DNA from 3 places in the Azospirillum himalayense genome. Region 3 is predicted to be linked to each of the others. Evidence: riboswitches for the same ligand, from Rfam matches in the RefSeq annotation. Region 3 holds a riboswitch; each other region holds the start of a gene.
What was found. A riboswitch is a leader RNA that binds a small molecule or an ion and turns the genes downstream of it on or off. The one in region 3 is predicted to bind cobalamin.

Region 1: linked by a shared signal. The riboswitch ahead of cobW (cobalamin biosynthesis protein CobW) and the one ahead of ACFPMG_RS16025 (energy-coupling factor ABC transporter permease) in region 3 are both predicted to bind cobalamin.
Region 2: linked by a shared signal. The riboswitch ahead of ACFPMG_RS20705 (TonB-dependent receptor plug domain-containing protein) and the one ahead of ACFPMG_RS16025 (energy-coupling factor ABC transporter permease) in region 3 are both predicted to bind cobalamin.

The regions. Positions count from the first base shown of each region.
Region 1 covers NZ_JBHSLC010000115.1:50,052-56,160, reverse strand. The annotation lists gene ACFPMG_RS31395 (ABC transporter substrate-binding protein) at 1-890, opposite strand, end outside; gene ACFPMG_RS31390 (ABC transporter ATP-binding protein) at 949-1,671, opposite strand; gene ACFPMG_RS31385 (ABC transporter ATP-binding protein) at 1,664-2,428, opposite strand; cobalamin riboswitch at 2,719-2,934, shown strand; gene cobW (cobalamin biosynthesis protein CobW) at 2,974-4,062, shown strand; gene cobN (cobaltochelatase subunit CobN) at 4,225-6,109, shown strand, end outside.
Region 2 covers NZ_JBHSLC010000045.1:15,788-21,896, reverse strand. The annotation lists gene ACFPMG_RS20710 (ABC transporter substrate-binding protein) at 1-585, opposite strand, end outside; gene ACFPMG_RS20705 (TonB-dependent receptor plug domain-containing protein) at 582-2,498, opposite strand; cobalamin riboswitch at 2,615-2,833, opposite strand; gene ACFPMG_RS20700 (TerC family protein) at 3,373-4,419, shown strand; gene ACFPMG_RS20695 (hypothetical protein) at 4,619-5,383, shown strand; gene ACFPMG_RS20690 (hypothetical protein) at 5,402-5,971, opposite strand; gene ACFPMG_RS20685 (hypothetical protein) at 5,980-6,109, opposite strand, start outside.
Region 3 covers NZ_JBHSLC010000031.1:31,558-37,666, forward strand. The annotation lists gene ACFPMG_RS16015 (glutathionylspermidine synthase family protein) at 1-969, opposite strand, end outside; gene ACFPMG_RS16020 (glycosyltransferase family 9 protein) at 1,177-3,105, opposite strand; cobalamin riboswitch at 3,250-3,488, shown strand; gene ACFPMG_RS16025 (energy-coupling factor ABC transporter permease) at 3,663-4,343, shown strand; gene ACFPMG_RS16030 (superoxide dismutase) at 4,409-5,158, opposite strand; gene ACFPMG_RS16035 (hypothetical protein) at 5,287-5,661, opposite strand; gene ACFPMG_RS16040 (YitT family protein) at 5,778-6,109, opposite strand, start outside.

The DNA of each region.
Region 1 (6,109 bases), on a different contig from region 3:
CCGGCCTTGGCCTCGAACTTCTTGGTCCACTCGCGGGTCTGCTCGTCCGTGTCCCAGTAGAAGCCGGTGGTCAGCAGCAGGCCCTGGGAGGCCTGGAGGCCCAGCGCGTGGATGTCGCTGATGAACAGCAGCAGGCCGGCGAGGCTCTGGCCCGACTGGGTGATGCCGAACTCCGACGCCTGCTTGACGGCGTTGGTGGCGTCGCCGCCCGCGTTGGCGAGGCCGATCACGTCGGCCTTGGAGGCCTGGGCCTGGAGCAGGTAGGACGAGAAGTCGGCGTTGCCCAGCGGATGGCGGACGTTGCCCGCGACCTTGCCGTCGAGCTGCTTGACCATCTTCGAGGTCTCATCCTCCAGCGAATGGCCGAAGGCGTAGTCCGCGGTGATGAAGTACCAGTTCTTCTTGCCCTGCTCGACCAGCGCGCGGGCGGTGCCGGCGGCCATGGCGTAGTTGTCGTAGGTCCACTGGAAGCCGTAGGGGCTGCAGGACTTGCCGCTGAGGTCGGTCGAGCCCGGACCGGACATCAGGAAGATGCGCTTCTTGTCCTTGGTGATGCCCTGGACGGCCAGCGCGGCGGCGGAGTTCGGCACGTCGGCGATGACGTCCACATTGCCGGCGTCGATCCACTCGCGCGCCGTGTTGGCGGCGATGTCGGCCTTGTTCTGGTGATCGGCGACGACGATCTCGATCGGCGCGCCGGCGATCTTGCCACCGAACTCCTCGGCCGCCAGACGGGCGGCGATGGCCGAACCTTCGCCGGCGAGGTCGGCGTAGATGCCGGACCGGTCGTTCATCACGCCGATCTTGATCACGTTGTTGGAGACCTGGGCGTGCGCGGCCCCGGCGGTCAGCGCCAGCAATGCGGTCCCGCAAAGCAACGTCTTGAGCATTTCGAACTCCCTTCGATTGGCTTTGTTTTGAGTGTTTTCGGCAGAGGGGGTGATTTGGTCAGACACCCAGATAGGTGTGGAGCTTGTCCATGTTCTGGGCGAGCTGGTCGTTGGGGATCATGTCCACGACATGGCCTTCCTCCATCACGTAGTGGCGGTCGGCGATGGTCGCGGCGAAGCGGAAATTCTGCTCGACCAGCACGATGGTGAAGCCGCGCTGCTTCAGCTTGCGCACCGCCACCCCGATCTGCTCGATGATGACGGGGGCGAGCCCCTCGGTCGGCTCGTCGAGCAGGATCAGGTCGGCGCCGGTGCGCAGGATGCGCGCGATGGCCAGCATCTGCTGCTCGCCGCCCGACAGGCGCGTGCCCTGGGTGGTGCCGCGGCCCTGGAGGTTGGGGAACAGCTCGTAGATCTGCGGCACGGTCATGCCGCCCGACTTCACCACCGGCGGCAGCATCAGGTTCTCGTCCACGCTGAGCGAGGAGAAGATGCCGCGCTCCTCCGGCACGTAGCCGATGCCGAGGCGGGGGATCTTGTGCTGCGCCATGCCGATCAGCTCCTTGCCCTGGAAGCGGATCGAGCCGTTGCGCTTGCCGACGATGCCCATGATCGAGCGCATGGTGGTCGTCTTGCCGGCGCCGTTGCGGCCCAGCAGGGTCACCACCTCGCCCTGGCGCACGTCGATGTTGACGCCGTGCAGCACGTGGCTCTCGCCGTAGAAGGCCTGGAGGTCGCGGATTTCCAGCATCGCGGTCTTCACGGTCGCGCCGTCAGGCATGGCCCACCTCACCCGTGCCCATATAGGCCTCCATGACCTGCGGGTTGCGCGATACGACGTCGTATGCGCCCTCCGCCAGGATCTCGCCGCGGCGGAGCACGGTGATCGTGTCCGACAGGTGGGCGACGACCGACAGATTGTGCTCCACCATCAGGATGGTGCGGTCGGCGGAGACGCGCTTGATGAGGGCGGCGGTGCCTTCGATGTCCTCGTGGCCCATGCCGGCCAGCGGCTCGTCGAGCAGCATCACCTCGGGGTCGAGCGCCAGCGTCGTGGCGATCTCCAGCGCGCGCTTGCGGCCGTAGGGCAGCTCGGCGGCGGTGTGGCCGGCCCAGGGGGTGAGGTTCACCGCCTCGATCAGTTCCTCGGCGCGGTCGTGCAGGTCGTGCAGGCTGGCCTCGGGCTTCCAGAAGTGGAAGCTGGTGCCGCGCGGGCGCTGCAGCGCGACGCGGACATTCTCCAGCACGCTGAGGTGCGGGAAAACGGCGGAGATCTGGAAGGAGCGCACCATGCCGAGCAGCGCCACGTCGGCGGGCTTCATGGCGGTGATGTCGCGCCCCTTGTAGAGGATCTGGCCGCGCGTCGGCGTCAGGAACTTGGTCAGCAGGTTGAAGACCGTGCTCTTGCCAGCGCCGTTCGGGCCGATCAGCGCGTGGATCGTGCCGCGGCGAACCTGGAGGTTCACCTCCTTCACCGCGATGAAGCCCTTGAACTCCTTCGAGAGTCCGCGCGCTTCCAGAATGATGTCGTCGGCCATGGGTGCCGCTTTTCCCTCCCTGTTCGTCCGCGTCGTCTGCCGGTCCGCGTTTTTGGTTACGCTGGTATAAGCACACGGCATGCCAACTGTGACAGCCTTTGGTAAGTCGTTGAAATTTATGAATCGGCCAATGTTGGCGTTGGGCATCGCACGCGGTCCGGAGTGTCAGCTTTCCAGACAGACTGTACCGATCTTCCGACACACCAACGGCGGGACGGGCGGAGCGTTCCGGGTTCGACGGCACGGTTTTCGGGCGCCAAATGGCCGCTTGCAAATCGGGGGTCCGCCTGCAATTCTGCGCCTCCGACGGTGCCCCGTCCGCCGTGAAGGCGCGGGGATAATAGGGAATGCGGTGCGGACCCGGATGGAGTCCAAGGCCGCGGCTGCCCCCGCAACTGTAAGCGGCGAGCCTGCCTCCGGAAATGCCACGGGCCGACAGGCCGGGAAGGCGGGAGGCGCGGCGACGACCCGCGAGCCAGGAAACCTGCCGCCGGACCGACACTCATCCAATCCGCCGGGTGTGGCGGAGACAAGGAAGCCAGATCATGACCACCGGCCCGCTGACCGCCGGAAAGACCCCGGCCACCGTCATCACCGGCTTTCTCGGCGCCGGGAAGACGACGCTGATCCGCAGCCTGCTGGAGCAGGCCGGCGGGCGCCGTCTGGCGCTGATCATCAACGAGTTCGGCGATGTCGGCATCGACGGCGAGATCCTGCGCGCCTGCGGCGACCCGACCTGCACCGAGGACGACGTGATCGAGCTGGCGAACGGCTGCCTGTGCTGCACCGTCGCCGACGATTTCGTCCCGGCCATCGAAAAGCTGCTGTCCCGCCCGCAGCCGCCGGAGCACATCATCATCGAGACGAGCGGCCTCGCTCTGCCGAAGCCCCTCGTCCAGGCCTTCCACTGGCCGGCGATCAAGACGCGGGTGACGGTGGACGGAGTGGTCGCGGTGGTCGACGCCGCCGCCGCCGCGGAGGGCCGCTTCGCCCCCGATCCGGCGGCGCTGGCCGCCCAAGCCGCCGAGGCCGGGCAGCTCGACCACGAGACTCCGGTCGAGGAGGTGTTCGAAGACCAGCTCCTCTGCGCCGACCTGATCGTGGTGAACAAGACCGATCTGGTCGATGCCGCCGATCTGGCGAAGGTCGAGGACCTGATCCGCGCCGCCATGGCGGAGGGCGGCATGGCTGAGGGCGGCATGGCTGAGGGCGGCGCTGGGCGCGAGCCCAAGATCCTGCGCGCCAGCAACGGCAAGGTCGACCCGGTGGTGCTTCTCGGCGTCGGCGCCGGGGCCGAGGACGACCTCGCCAACCGACCCAGCCACCATGACGAGGAGGAGGGTCACGACCACGACGACTTCACCAGCTTCGTCGTGGAACTCGGCCCGCAGCCCGACCCGGCGGCGCTGGCGAAGACGCTGGAGCGGGTCGCCGCCGCCCATGGCGTGCTCCGTCTGAAGGGATTCATCGACGTGCCGGGCAAGCCGATGCGCCTTCTGGTGCAGGGTGTGGGAACGCGCATCCAGACCCATTTCGACCGCTTCTGGAAGCCCGACGAGCCGCGCCGCAGCCGTCTGGTGGTGATCGGCGAGACGGGCCTGGACCGCGACGCCGTGACCGCGGCGCTGTCTTAAAAGCCCTCTCCCGCCCCGGGAGAGGGAGGGACCCGCGCGAAGCGTGGGAGGGTGAGGGTCGCCCGCGGAGACCGCAGCGATCCTTGCCAGCACCCTCACCCGCCCGCTTCGCGGGCACCCTCTCCCGGGGCGGGAGAGGGAGTGTTTGCAAAGCTGTAGCCCATGCACCTACTCGCCGCCCGCCAGGAAGACCTCGACGCCGGCCCCCAGGCCGTGGATCTGGGGCAGAGCCCGGCGGACCTCGTCGTCCTGTCCTTCTCCGACAGCGACTTGACGGCGCTCGCCGCCTGCTGGAAGCGCCACCGTGACGAGTTGCCGACCCTGCGGCTGGCGAATCTCGCGCGGCTGGGGCACCCGCTGTCGGTGGACCTCTACGTCGACTCCGTGATCCGCAAGGCGAAGCTGGTCGTCCTGCGGCTGCTCGGCGGGGCGGGCTACTGGCGCTATGGGCTGGACCATGTCGCCGCCGCCTGCCGGGAGTCCGGGGTGGCGCTGGCCGTGCTGCCCGGCTGCGCCCAGCCGAACCCCGCCCTGGAGGGCTACGGCACCGTTCCGGCCGAGGCCGCGCAACGGCTGTGGCGTGGATTCACCGAAGGCGGGCCGGACAACATGGCCAACCTGCTGGCCTACGCCGCCACTCTGAGCGGACAGGAGCGCCCCTGGCGCGAGCCGGCGCCGGTGCCGCGCTTCGGCGTCTATGAGGGCTGGTCCGGTCAGGTTGCCGGCCCCTGCGCGCCGGTCGTCTTCTACCGCTCCCACCTGCTGGCCGGCGATCTGGAGCCGGTGCACGCGCTGTGCGACGCGCTGGCCGCGCGCGGCCTCGCCCCGCTGCCGCTGTTCGTGGCGAGCCTGAAGGAGCCGGACTGCGCCGCCTGGATGCGCGCCACCCTGACCGCGCGGAACGCCGCCGTCGTGATGAACCTGACCGGCTTCTCGGCGGCGCGCGAGGACGGGTCGCCTCTGGATGCCAACGGCACGCCGGTGCTCCAGGCCGTGCTGTCCACCACGCCGGAGGAGGGCTGGCGCGGCTCCGCCCGCGGCATGGGGCCGTCCGACCTCGCCATGAACGTCGTGCTGCCGGAGATGGACGGGCGCATCCTGACCCGCGCCATCGCCTTCAAGGCCGAAGGGGCGCTGGACCCCGACCTGGAGTTCGCCCCGACGCTGATCCGCCCGGTGCCTGACCGGGTCGCCTTCGCCGCCGATCTGGCCGCCGCCTGGGTGCGGCTGGGTGCCACGCCGCGGGCCGAGCGCAAGCTGGCGCTGGTACTGTCCGACTATCCGGGGCCGGGCGGCGGCATCGGCCATGCGGTCGGCCTCGACACCCCGGCGAGCGTCGTCGGCATCCTGGAGCGGCTGCGCGCCGAGGGCTACGCGCTGGACGGGCTGCCCGCCGGCCCCGCCGCCCTGATGGAGGCGCTGACCGGCGGCGCCACCGCCACGATGAGCCTGGACGACTACCGCCGCCTCGCCCCCGCCGAGGCCCGCGCTTGCATCACAGAATGCTGGGGCGATGAGCAGGCCGACCCGCTGGCTGACGGCACCATCTTCCGCTTCACCGTGCTGGCCTGCGGCAACGCCACTATCGCGGTGCAGCCGAGCCGCGGCCACGGCCCGCTGACCACCACCCAGCACCACGACCCCGACACGCCTCCCAGCCACGGTTACTTCGCCTTCCACCTCTGGCTCCGCCATATCCTGGGCATCCACGCGCTGGTGCAGGTGGGGGCGCACGGGACGCTGGAATGGCTGCCGGGCAAGGCCGTCGCCCTGTCCGCCGAGTGCTGGCCGGAGATCGTCGTCGGTCCTCTGCCCTGCCTCTACCCCTTCATCGTCAACAACCCCGGCGAGGGCGTGCAGGCGCGCCGCCGGCTGGGCGCGGTCCTGATCGGCCACCTGACCCCGCCGCCGGTCGAGGCCGGGCTGCACGGCGACCTCGCCGCGCTTGAAACGGCCATCGACGAGTATTCGATGGCGACCGGGCTGGACCCGCGGCGGCTGGGCGCGCTGCGGCAGACCATCCTGGATCTGGCCTGGAGTTCCGGCG
Region 2 (6,109 bases), on a different contig from region 3:
GGCGCGGGTCAGGAGTTCGTCGACCAGCGACCCGGACCCGGCGACGAAGCCATTGGGGCGCAGCACCACCGCGGTCGGGCGCGGTTCCGGCGCGGCGGGGGGCAGGGCGTCGAGGCGGGAGAGCAGGTCGGCGACCAGCGCCTCCCCGCGGTCCGGCTCACCGACGGCGCGGGCGAGGCCGCGGATCTGCTCCGCCACCCCTGCCACGCTCTGCGGGACGTCCAGCTCCAGCAGCGGCGCGTCCAGCCGCGTCAGCAGCCCGACCGCGACCCGCGTGGTGTAGCGCCCGGCGACGATCAGGTCGGGGTTGAGCGGCAGGATCTCCTCCGCCGTCCCGTGGTTGACCGGCACCCGCGCCGCCAGCGCCGCGACGGAGGAGGCGCGGGGATCGCGCGCCAGCCACGTCACCGCGGCGAGGCGCTCCGGCCCGACGAGCCGCAGCAGCAGCTCGTCGGCGCAGAGATTCAGGGAGACGATGCGCTGTGGTTTGCCGGGCGGTTTTGCCGGCGGCGCCTCCCACGCCGCCGCCGGCCCTCCCGCGATCAGCAGGAGGGCGGCGGCCAGCCCGAGAAAGGTGGGCTTCACAGCGACAGCCGCAGCCCGAGATACCCGGCCCGTCCCGGCGCGCCGTAGGTCCAGACCTCCTGGTACCGGCGGTCGAACAGGTTCTCCACGCGCCCGAAGAGTTCGACCCCCTCGGACAGCGCGTAGGACCCGGCCATGTTGACCAGCGTGTAGGGGGCGAGATTCACGACCTGCCGGTTGTAGAAGGGATCGTAGGCCCAGTCGCTGGACCGCCCGTTGTAGACGACGCCGAGGTTGGCGTTCGCTCGGTCCTCCAGGAAGCGGTAATTGACGGTCAGGCTGGCGAGCTGCTTGGGCCGGCGCACCAGCTCCGCCCCCGTGGAATCCTCGCCGTCGGTCCAGGTGTAGGAGCCGCGGACGGTCAGCCGCTCCATCGGCTCCACCGACAGGCCGAGTTCGAAGCCGCGGATGTGGGACTCGCCCGGCATGTTGACGGAGGTCCGCCCGGTGCCGGTGATGAGGTCGCGGATGCGCTGGTCGAACCACGTGCCGTCCACCGAGGCCCGCGTGCCCCACAGCGACTGGTCGAACCCGGCGTCCCAGCCGCGCGCCCGCTCCGGCTTCAGGTTCGGGTTGCCGGCGTAGGTGGCGGTGTAGCCGTACAGCTCGAACAGGGTGGGATTCTTGACGCCGGTGCCGTAGGAGGCGCGCAGCTTCGTCCCGCTGTCTTCGATCAGATAGGCCGCCGTGGTGCGCCATGTGGTGGCGTCGCGGAACAGGTCGTTCGCGTCGTGGCGGACGCTGCCGGTCAGGGTCAGCCGGTCGAACAGCCCCAGCTTGTACTGGCCCACCAGCCCGGTGGAGCCGATGGAACGGTCGAAGCTGGAGAAGCTGCTGCGGCTGATCGCCTTGTCCTCCTCATGCTCCACGGCGGCGGTCAGCACATGGTCCGCGGGGCCGCTGTTCAGCGTCAGGTTGGTCTGGTAGTCGGCCTTGGTCTTGCGCCCATCGTAGCGGCTGGTCACCGTCTTGGCGTCGTCGCGGTAGTCACGCCGCTGGCGGCCATGGGTCAGGCCGACGATGTGCTCCCACTTTCCGTCGAGAAGGGCGATCTTGCCCTGGATGCGCCCGAAATACTGCTCCCCAGCGGTGCTGGTCCCGTCATCGACGGCGCCGCGCCCGCCGACGAAGCCGTCGGTGTCGGTGCGGAAGCGGGTGTAGCGGCCGGTTACCGCGATCTCGCTGCGCTCGGTCGGGCGGACGGCGGCGTTTCCGGTCAGCGTGCCGTTGCGGTAGCCGTCCTTCTCCGGGTTGCCGAGCCGCTTGTCGGCGACCGACACGCCGTCGCTGGTGACGCCCTGGCCGCTGAGGAACAGGTCGTAGCGGTCGGTCCCGGTGCCGAAGGAGGCCCGCCCGGCGGCGGTGCCGAAGGATCCGCCCTCGACGGCGGCGCGGAACCGGGGGGCGCCGGCGCCACGGCGGGTCACGATGTTGACGACGCCGCCGACCGCGTCGGAGCCGTAAAGCGCGCTCTGCGGGCCGCGCAGCACCTCGACGCGCTCCACGTCGCCGGCCAGCAGATTGGCGAAGTCGTATTCGGAACCGGCGGCGGGATCGTTCACCTCGATCCCGTCGATCAGGACGAGCGTCTGGTTGCCCTCCGACCCGCGGATGCGGAGCTGGGTCAGGGTGCCCATCGGGCCGGTGCGGTTGACGGCGACGCCGGGCACCGCGCGCAACGCGTCGGACAGCAGCTGGGTCTGGCGCTGCTCCAGCTCCTCGCGGGTGATGACGGTCAGGGCGCTGCCGGTTTCCTCGGCGGCGGTGGGGACGCGGTTGGCGGTCACCGAGACCGGCGGAAGCGTCGTGATGATGGTGGTGGAGTCGGCGAAGGCCGACACGGGAAGGGCAAGGCTTCCCAGAAGGGCGGCGAAGGACGCCGTCCGGTGAAGGCGGGGAACGCGGACACTCATTGAAACCTCGGGCGGGACGCCGGTGGCACGTCACCGCGAACGAAGTCCCACCGGACGCTCCGCGAACGGACTCCCGGTTCGACGACCTTCGGTGCACCCCGCCCGAACGTGTTCGCGTGTGACCACGACTGACGGCAGGTCTCCTGGCTCGCGGGTTATCGTCGGCCCATCGCCTTCCCAGGATCGCGATCCCAGTGGCATTCCGATGGACGACTCGCCGCTTACAGTTGCGGGGGCAGCCCCGGCGTAGAACCCTCGCACGGCAAATTGCCGCGGGGTCCGCACCGTGTTCCCATTTTCAGCCCTTTCGGGCAACCGTCGGGTGCGAAGCTACGCGGGCGGAACGGCTCCGGTCAAGCCGCATTCGGCCATCACACCAATCACGGTTCGCGAAGACCGTGCCCCCCTCTTGTCGCCGGGCCGGGGTCTGACTACATGACGGTCGAGGTCCGGGCCCCTCTGGCAGCGTCGCCCGGCGCTGTGATGTCGGACTTCCCATTGAGCCGTCGCCTTGGCGCGGCCTTGCGGAAGCTGGCCCTGTTGTTCCCCCTGGGTCCCGCTCCCCACAAGGCCCGCCGCCGGACGACGGCACCCGACGGGCCTTTGGGAGACATCGACATGAACCGCACCGAACCAACATACTGACCGACCGCCACGTCTCCACGGCGAACGATGGAGGCGGGTGTTCCGACGCGCTGCGGCCGAGCCGTCGCGCGCTCTTTTCCGTCGGCCGCAGACCTTGCGGCCGCGATTCCAGTCCGGGCCCCTCTGGCCGATGCGTCCCGCCGTGGCGCATCGGTGATGTCGGACTGCTCATGTGACGATCGAAGTCTCCGCTTGCGGGAGCGGAGTGCATGAAGCAAGGGACAGTTCCATGGACCAGATTGTCTTAATGTGGGCCAGCTTCGCCGTCTTCGTTGGCGTGCTTTTGGCCTTTGATCTTGGTGTATTTTCCAAGAAATCCCATGTGATCTCCGGTCGCGAGGCGCTGATGCGCTGCGCGGCCTATTCCACGCTGGCGATGATTTTTGCGGCCGGCGTCTTTCATTTCCAGGGCGCCGAGAAAGGGCTGGAGTTCCTGACCGGCTACCTGATCGAATACAGCCTGAGCGTCGACAACATCTTCGTCATCGCGCTGATCTTCACGCATTTCGCGGTGCCGCCGCAATACCAGCACCGGGTGCTGTTCTGGGGCATCCTGGGCGCGCTGGTGATGCGCGGCGTGCTGATCGTGGCGGGCACGGCGCTGATCCAGGAATTCCACTGGATCATCTACATCTTCGGCGCCTTCCTGATCTTCAGCGGCATCAAGATGCTGATGTCGGTGGACGACGAGCCGGACATGGAAAACAACCGGATCGTCAAGTTCGTCCGCTCCCGCTTCCGCATGACCGACGGCTACGAGGGGCAGAAGTTCTTCGTGATGCGCGACGGCGTGCGGATGATGACGCCGCTGTTCCTCGTGCTGATCCTGATCGAGTTCACCGATCTGGTCTTCGCCGTGGACTCCATCCCGGCGGTCTTTTCGGTGACCACCGACCCGTTCATCGTCTGGACCTCCAACGTCTTCGCGATCCTTGGCCTGCGCGCCCTCTATTTCGCGCTGGCCTCGATCATCCACCGCTTCCATTACCTGAAGTACGGCCTGTCGCTGGTTCTGGTGGTGGTCGGCGCCAAGATGATGATGGTCGACATCTACAAGATGCCGACGGCGCTGGCGCTGGGCATCACGGCCTTCCTGGTCGGCGGCTCCATCGTCTTCTCGATGCTGAAGACCCGTGGCGAGGCGGCTCCGGAGGCCGCGGACGGCGAAGCCCGCCGCTGGTGGGTGCCCGGCAGCCCGGCGAAGGGTGCCGGCGGTTCGACACCGGCCTCCTCCAACGAGGCGGCCGCGGTGTCCTCGGACGGCAAGGGCCGGTAAGACGCCCGCTCCGAAGGGCGGCAGGGAAACGACGGGGTGTCCGGTCCGGTGGAGCGGACGCCCCGCGCGTTTCCGGGCGGCGGTGTCCGCAAAAGTAGTAATGGTGGTTTCGTGGAGACGATGATGTGGATGTGCGGGGCGGATCGCGCCTCGCTTGGCGGTTGACGCCAATCCTTTCCAACCCAAGGAAGAGACATCCATGTTCACCGGTACGCAACGGACCTCCATCGCCCTGTCCGCTCTCCCCGTCCCGTCGGGCCCCCTCTCCGGCCTGCTTCAGGCCGCCCGCGATGAACTCGCCGGCTTGGCGTCCGGCCGCGGGGTCACGCTCTCCGTCGTGTTCGACATGCCGGCGCTGGTGCGCGTCAACGAGGCGGCGGTGGCCGCGGGGTCCTGGGAGCCGATGCTTCCGGCGGCCCATCCGGCCTGCCGCTCCCTGACTCCGGGCAACGCCTTCTGGATCTGCGGGACGGCCGCCTCCGGCGATGTGGTCACCGCCCAGGCCGGGCTGCTCTACGATTGCAGCACGCAGTCCATCGGCGACCGCTTCAACGCCATGACGGTGTTCTATGATGACCCGGCCACGCAGGCTCCGGATGGTGAATGGTGCACCTGCACGTCCGACACCGCCAACAGCACGCGCGGGCAGGTGGTGTGGACGAACGCGGGATGGACGCGGCCCGATTTCCAGGGCCGCGGACTGTTCCCGATTTGCCAGCGGGTGAACAAGCTGGCGGCGTGGCTGCTGTGGTCGCCGACCTGGTTCATCTCGGTCGTAGATCCCGACATCGTCCCGGTCTGGGCGGAGCGGAAGATGGGACCGCGCCACATCGATGACGAGCCGGCCATCACCTACAACCAGATCGGCCTGAAGACGCTGCCGATGCACCTCGTGCGCTTCAGCCGCGCGCAGTTCCTCGGCGATCTGGCGCAGATCGCCGCCGACCTCGCCCGCGCGGCCTGACGCCCGGGCCGACCCGCGTCAGGAATCGATCAGCGCCAGCAGGGCCTGACGGCGATGGCCCAGTGACCAACCGAACAGGAGGTGCCGGTAATTGACGGGCGGGCGGGGAAGTCCGGTGATCACCAGATGGTTGTACACCGGTTCCCCGCCCTCCACCGCCTCCCGGTACTGCGCGTCGATGGCCTGGGCGTAGGCGCCGTGCACGTCCTCGAGATGGGGCTTGCCGATGTTCTGGTCGGCCCAGCGGTCGCCGAAGACCCGTCGGGTCGGCTCCCCGATGTAGCGGAAGCACAGCGGTCCGCCGTCCCGCGACGTCAGGATGACGCAGCGCGGCAGCAGCCCCGTGCTTTTCAGGTCGTCGTGCAGGTCCGGACCGAAGCTGGGATTCCGCTTCCACACGGCGATCATGTCCTGGTGCCAGTCCAGTGCCGTGCGCAAGGGCTGCCGGTGGATGTCGACGCGGGTTTCCGCGGGCTCGGCGGGGGGCGGATCGCCCCGGCGACCGCGCAGGATCGTCACCAGACCACGGGCAAGCGGCCGAGCGATGCGATCCTTGAGAAACTCGGTTGACGATGGTGTGATGGGCAAGGCGACCGTCACTCCCCGACCCCTTTCCTTGGTGACAGGAACTCCGACGCCATAGCCTGATAGATCCGCCGCGCCGCGTCCAGAGCCACGCTCCCCGCCCTGGCTCCGGCGGCGAGCATCCGCTCGGTCGGCTTGGTC
Region 3 (6,109 bases):
GCCGCCGCTGTCCGAAACGGCGCTGCCATGCGCGGTCATGCGCTGGGCCGCGTCGTCCAGCCCGAACAGGCTGCGCTCGGTCACCGCGTCGCAGCCGGCCAGTTCCTCGGGGTCGAGCGCGGCGCGGCACAGGTTCGGGTGGCGCGGGTAGAGCGACCAGAGCGTCGCCAGCAGCCCGTGGTTCGACATCGGCCAGCACCACAGCGGCGACAGCATGCTCATGCCGCCCATCCGCAGCTTCTGCAGGAAGGCGTCGTCGGCCAGACCCTGCCACGGGTAGATCTTCGCCAGCCAGGAGGCCGCCCGCCCCTCGTCGTCGATGAAGCGCTGGCCGTCCCAGCCCAGGCTCTGCAGCGGCAGCAGATGCGTGGCGATGCCGGCCTCCGCCGCGGTGGCGGCCAGATAGACCAGCTCGCTCTCGCGCATCGGGTCGGGGGTGGCGCAGGCCAGATGGAGGAGGCCGCGGCCCGGCATGCCCGCCGCCAGCTCCTCCCAGCGCTCCACCAGCCCTTCATGCAGGCCGTTGAACTGGTTGGCGTCGGCCATCAGGGCCTCGCGCCAGTTGCGCTGGATGATCGAGGCGGCGAACAGCCCCTCCGGCGTGTCGTAGTTGCAGGCCAGCAGCTTGACCGAATCGCGCCCGTCATAGGCCAGCGTCAGCCGCCCGATCAGCGCGCCGGCGCGCTCGTTCAGGCGGCCGGCCGCCCAATAGTCGTTCCAGGAGGCTTCGAGCAGACGCGCCACGCCGCCGCGCACCCCGAGCCGGGCCAGCGCCCGCCCGTCCACCGTCGCGCGCAGCGTCTCGCGCAGCATGGTGTGCAGCTCGTCGGCGACGCTTTCGATCAGGTCGATCTGATGGGCGGAGAACTCGTACCGCACGTCCTCGCGCCAGAAGGCGCCGGCGTTCATGGCGCGGACGCCGAAAGGGTATTTGCGGAGCCCCGGACGCCAATCCGCACGGGGTTTCATGACTGCTCTGCGCATCGTGTGCTTACCGGGCCGCCGGATTCAATCCATGGTTTTGCCCCGCTGCGGCGCGCCGCTTGCGGCCGTCCGGGATTCGGTGGGGGCGGATCATTGCGGCGCAAACGCGCCAACACAAGCGCCTTGCGCGCCCGTCCCTCCGATTTTCCACGCTTCCCCTCGCGGATCTCACAGGCCGGGTGGAAACGCCCGTCAATAGCTGCGGTCGGCCAGCCAAGCCGCGATGGCGTTCTCCATCGCCTCGGCGGTCGGATCGCCGTGCGCCGGGCCGGTTCCCACCATGGGAAGACGGGCCGCCGCAGCGATGTCCTCCGCCGGGGTACCGGTCCCGACAAACAGGTCGCAGCGCCGCAGCAGGGCGCACAGCCCGTCGAAACCCAACCGCCCTACCGCGTTCAGGCAGGCTGCCCCCGCCTCCTCGGCGATGCGCGCCGCGGCGCCCCTGGCGGCCTCCTCACCGACCAGGACCAGGGCGGTGTCGCCCCGCGCGGCAAGCCGGCGGCACAGCTCCGACAGGCTGCCGGTGCCGACGGACGCGGAGAGGCCGACCGCGCAACGCCAGCGCGCTGAAACGCCCTCGGCGAGAAGCGCGGCGGCGGCGCGCTCGCCGGCGGGGGAGGTCCAGACCTCCGTGGCGGGGTCCGGCTCTCCGGCGGTCAGCGCCCCCAGCAGGCCGGCGGGAGTCGGAGCGACGTGGGTCAGGAAGGCGTCGGCGTAATAGCCGCGCACCGGCCGGCCGACCCTGCAGCCAAGACGGAGCGGCGCCCCCGTATCCTGCATCAGGCGGTTGGCGAAGCTGGCATCCTCACCCCGGTGGGGATTGATCGTGAGGTCGAAGGCGCCGCTGAACTGCTGGCCGATTTCCTGGCGCACCGCGTTCACCAGCGCGTCGTCGGGCGCCCGCCCCTTCAGCGGCGGCAGGGTGACGCGCTGGTTGACGTAGGGGCAGAGGGCAAGCGCTGCCTCCGCGTCCGGCGTCGCGAAGACGGTGATCCGGGCCAGCGGCAAGGCCCGCCGCAGCTCCCGCAGGACGCCGGACGCCCGCAGCACGGCCCCCATCCCGTCCGGCAGGAACACGCCGACGCTGCGGATCAGGTCGGTCGGGAAGGGTTGCGGTTCGCCGGGGACGAGCGTGCGGCGGCGGACGGCGGGGCCGGAGTTCCGCAGCAGCGCCATCGCCGGAGCGGTCGAGGCGCCCCGCGCCGGCGGCACGAAGCCCCAGCGTCCGTCGGCATCCGGGCGCGCCAGCGGCTCCACCATGGCATGCTCGGCGCGCGAGACGGTCGCCGCGTCGGTCACCCAAGGGAAGAAATCGCGCAGCGGGAGGGTGCCGTTGCCGACCGTTCGGCCCGCCGCCTGCAGGGCATCCCACCGACCGACCGCGCCGTCGTAGCCGTAATAAATTTCCTTGAACGCGACCTGCTCCCGCGTCGCGTAGGCGAAATGCTGGAAGACCAGCCCGCCCGCCGCCGTCTCCTCGTGCAGGAAGGGGTTGGCCGCGCCGAGTTCGAGGTCCGACCCGTCGGGCTGTGGGCGCATCAGCCGGGGCGGGACGTGCGAGTGCCAGTAATCCCCCGGCCGGTACCGCCATGTGCGCAACCATTCGTAGGCGCGGTAATTGCCGTACTGGTCCAGCCGGTCGAGGACCAGGGACGGGCCGACGAAGAAATGGCAGAGGTAGAGAGCCGCCGTGCGCGACGGCGAATCGAGGAACATCCGGCGCGCCCGGGCGATCTGCTCCGCCGTCCACAGCTCGTCCGCGTCGACCTGCCAGAGCAGGCAGTCCTCGGTCATGGCGGCCAGCGGCGCGGTCACCATCTCCACCTTGCCCTGCCAGAACACGCCGGGCGGCTTGCGGTAGACCGACACGCGCCCGGGCTCCTCCGCGGCGATGCGGTCGAGATACTCCGAGGTCCCGTCGTTGCTGCGGCCGTCGCGGTGAAGGTCCTGCGGGACGCGCCCGCCCCGCTGCGCGCACCAGGAGGAGTCGCGGACCTGCTCCGCCACCCCCTCCACGATGTGCCAATGCCAGGGGAAGGGCAACTGGCGGAACACCTCCAGGTGATAGCGGATGAAGGGATCGCCGTTCAGCACGATGGTCAGGAAATGAACCGGTAGCATGCCCGCAACCCCGTCCTTCGCCCGTTGATCCGTCCTCGCGCAGTCCGCAGGACCTTGTCGGTTCCGCGGGAGCGGTGTCAAGGAAGCCGTGCGACTCCCCCGATGGGGCGCCATCCCCCTCTTGACGGCGGGGGACCCCGCCCCTACCCTGGCGGCGGTTATGGTTCCCCGCGTCCTCCGGTCGCGGGGCTAAGAGGGAAGCCGGTGCGCCGCCCCGATCGGGGAGATACGGCAAATCCGGCGCTGCCCCCGCAACTGTGAGCGGTGAGCGGCCTCGTCCTTTCCGTGTCACTGGCGCCGCCTGCGGGAACGGGCGCCGGGAAGGCCGGACGATGCCGCCTTGACCCGCGAGCCAGGAGACCTGCCGTAACCGAACGTACGTCCTCGGGCGGGGTGCCCCGGTGGTCGCTTGCCGATGTCCGGCCCGACGGCCGCCCGTCTTCCGCAAGCCGTCCCCCCGGTGCGCCCATTCAGGGGACCAAGGGGGTTGCGATGCCGGTGCCTGCCAGCAACGACGCCCCTCCCAACGCATGGCAGACTCGGAAAGGGCATAGAGCATGCACATCGAACCCGGCGTCGTGGACGGCGCCAAGATCGCTCTCAGCTACGCGACGGCCGCCGGCGGCTTCGCGATGGCCGGAAAGCTGGCGCGCGACGACGTCCGCAACAACGGCGGGATCGCGCCGCTGGTGCTGCGCAGCCTGATCGCCACCGCGCTGGTCTTCAGCTTCTTCGAGGTGTTCCCGCACCACCCCGTGGGCGTGTCGGAGGTTCACCTGATCCTCGGTTCGACGCTGCTCCTGCTGTTCGGCGCCGGTGCCGCCTCCATCGGCCTCGCCGCCGGCCTGCTGATCCAGGGCCTGTTCTTCGCGCCGTTCGACCTGCCGCAGTACGGCATGAACGTCACCACGCTGCTGGTCCCGCTGTGGGGCATCAGCCTGCTGGCGAAGCGGATCGTTCCCGACGCCACCCCCTATGTCGACCTGAAGTACTCGCAGGCGCTGGCCCTCTCCACCGCCTACCAGGGCGGCATCGTCGCCTGGGTGGCCTTCTGGGCCTTCTACGGCCACGGCTTCACCGCCGAGACCATGACGGAAGTCGCCTCCTTCGGCGCCGCCTACATGACCGTCATCATCGTCGAGCCGCTGGCCGACCTCGCCGTGCTGGCCGTCGCCAAGGCGCTGCGCCGCCAGAGCCAGGGGCCGCTGTTCAACATCCGCCTGCACCAGGGCGCCTGACCGGCCCTCTGGACCAGACGGTTCGAAGGAAGGGCGGCGGGGACATCCCCGCCGCCCTTTTCCGTTCAGATCACCAGTTCGCCTTTGCGGATCGCCGCGTAGCGGCGGTTCACCGCGCCCCAGTCGACCACGTTCCACCAAGCCGCCAGATAATCGGCGCGCCGGTTCTGGTACTTCAGATAATAGGCGTGCTCCCACACGTCGTTGCCCATCAGCACCGGCACGCCCTCCATGGCCGGCGAATCCTGGTTCGGACGCGCGGCGATGGCCAGCTTGCCCGACGACGGGTCGGCGGTGACGAAGACCCAGCCGCTGCCGAACTGCCCGGCGCCCGCCGTGTTGAAGCGCGTCTTGAAGTCGTCGAAGCCGCCGAAGTCGCGCGTGATGGCCGCCCCCACCTCGCCGTCCGGCGCACCGCCGGCGTTCGGCCCCATGATGCTCCAGAACATGCTGTGATTCGCGTGCCCGCCGCCGTTGTTGCGCACCGCGGTGCGGATGCTCTCCGGCAGTTCCGGCACGCGCTTCAGCAGGTCGGCCAGCGGCATCGCCTGGAGATCGCCATGGTTGGCGAGGGCCTTGTTGAGGTTGTCGACATAGGCCTGATGGTGCTTGTCATGGTGCACGCTCATCGTCATCGCGTCGATGTGCGGCTCCAGCGCGGCGGGCGCGTAGGGCAGCGGCGGCAGCGTGAAGCCCTTGCCGCCCGGTGCCTGGCCTGCTGTTTGAGCCCAAACGAAGCGCGGCGCCGCAGCCAGCACCAGCGCGGCGGCGCCGGCGGACAGCAGCAGTTGGCGGCGATCCAGGCGAACGGACATGAGACCTCCCAATGTTGTGTTTCGTGCCGAACGGCGGGGAAGCCACAGCCTCAGTGCGCCTCCCAACTCACTCAACAGGGCAATGGGCGTAGTCACTCGGTACCGGCGCACCGCGCGCCGACCGATTTCTACAGGCGGGCCTTTCCCGCCAACCCGGCGGACGACACGCGGGCCATGCCCAGCGCCACGGTCCGCCAACGCCCCAGACGGAACCGCGAGGGGGCGGCCGACGGCTTGCGGACCGGCGCGGCCGTGACCGTCTCCGCCGCCTCGAGGATCCCGCGGGCGCGGCGCTCGCGCAGCAGCAGGCGCATCACCTCCTCCTCCGTGACGGGGCGTCCGGCCCTGGCGGTGGCGAGGCTGGCGGTGTCCTGGAGGGCGGCGACCTGCGCCAGGGTGCCGGTCAGCCCCTTGGCCGCGGCGGTGGTCAGCGCTTCGCGATGAATGGCGAGGATGAACGGCTTCAGCCCACGGTCGGGCGTTCCCTGCGGCGGTGTCGGCATGGCGGAAGGGCTCCGGGGATTCGTTCGATCGGGTAGGCCATCATCCAACCGATAACGCCGCCGCGGCAAAGGCCCCTTCGGATTAGTCCCGCCGGTCTCCGCCGGAGGAGCGGCCCTCAGCGGGCCACGTACCAGTCCGTCCGGTGGTTGAAGGCGACGAAGGCGTTCAGCACCGCCGCGCCCAGCATCGAGGCCAGCACCGCCTTCCCGTCGATGACGAAGACCGCCATGGAGAAGATCACCACGTCGAACATGGCCTGGAGCCAGCCGGCGCGGAAGCCCGTCTTCTCCTGGATGTAGAAGGCGAGAATCCCCACCCCGCCGCCGCTGGAGCCGTGGCGGAACAGGCCGATGACCCCGATGCCGATGCAGAAGCCCGCCAGGACCGCCGCCACATAGGGGTGCAGCGCGTCGTAGCGGATCGCGTGGGGCGCCAGCGTGGTCAGCA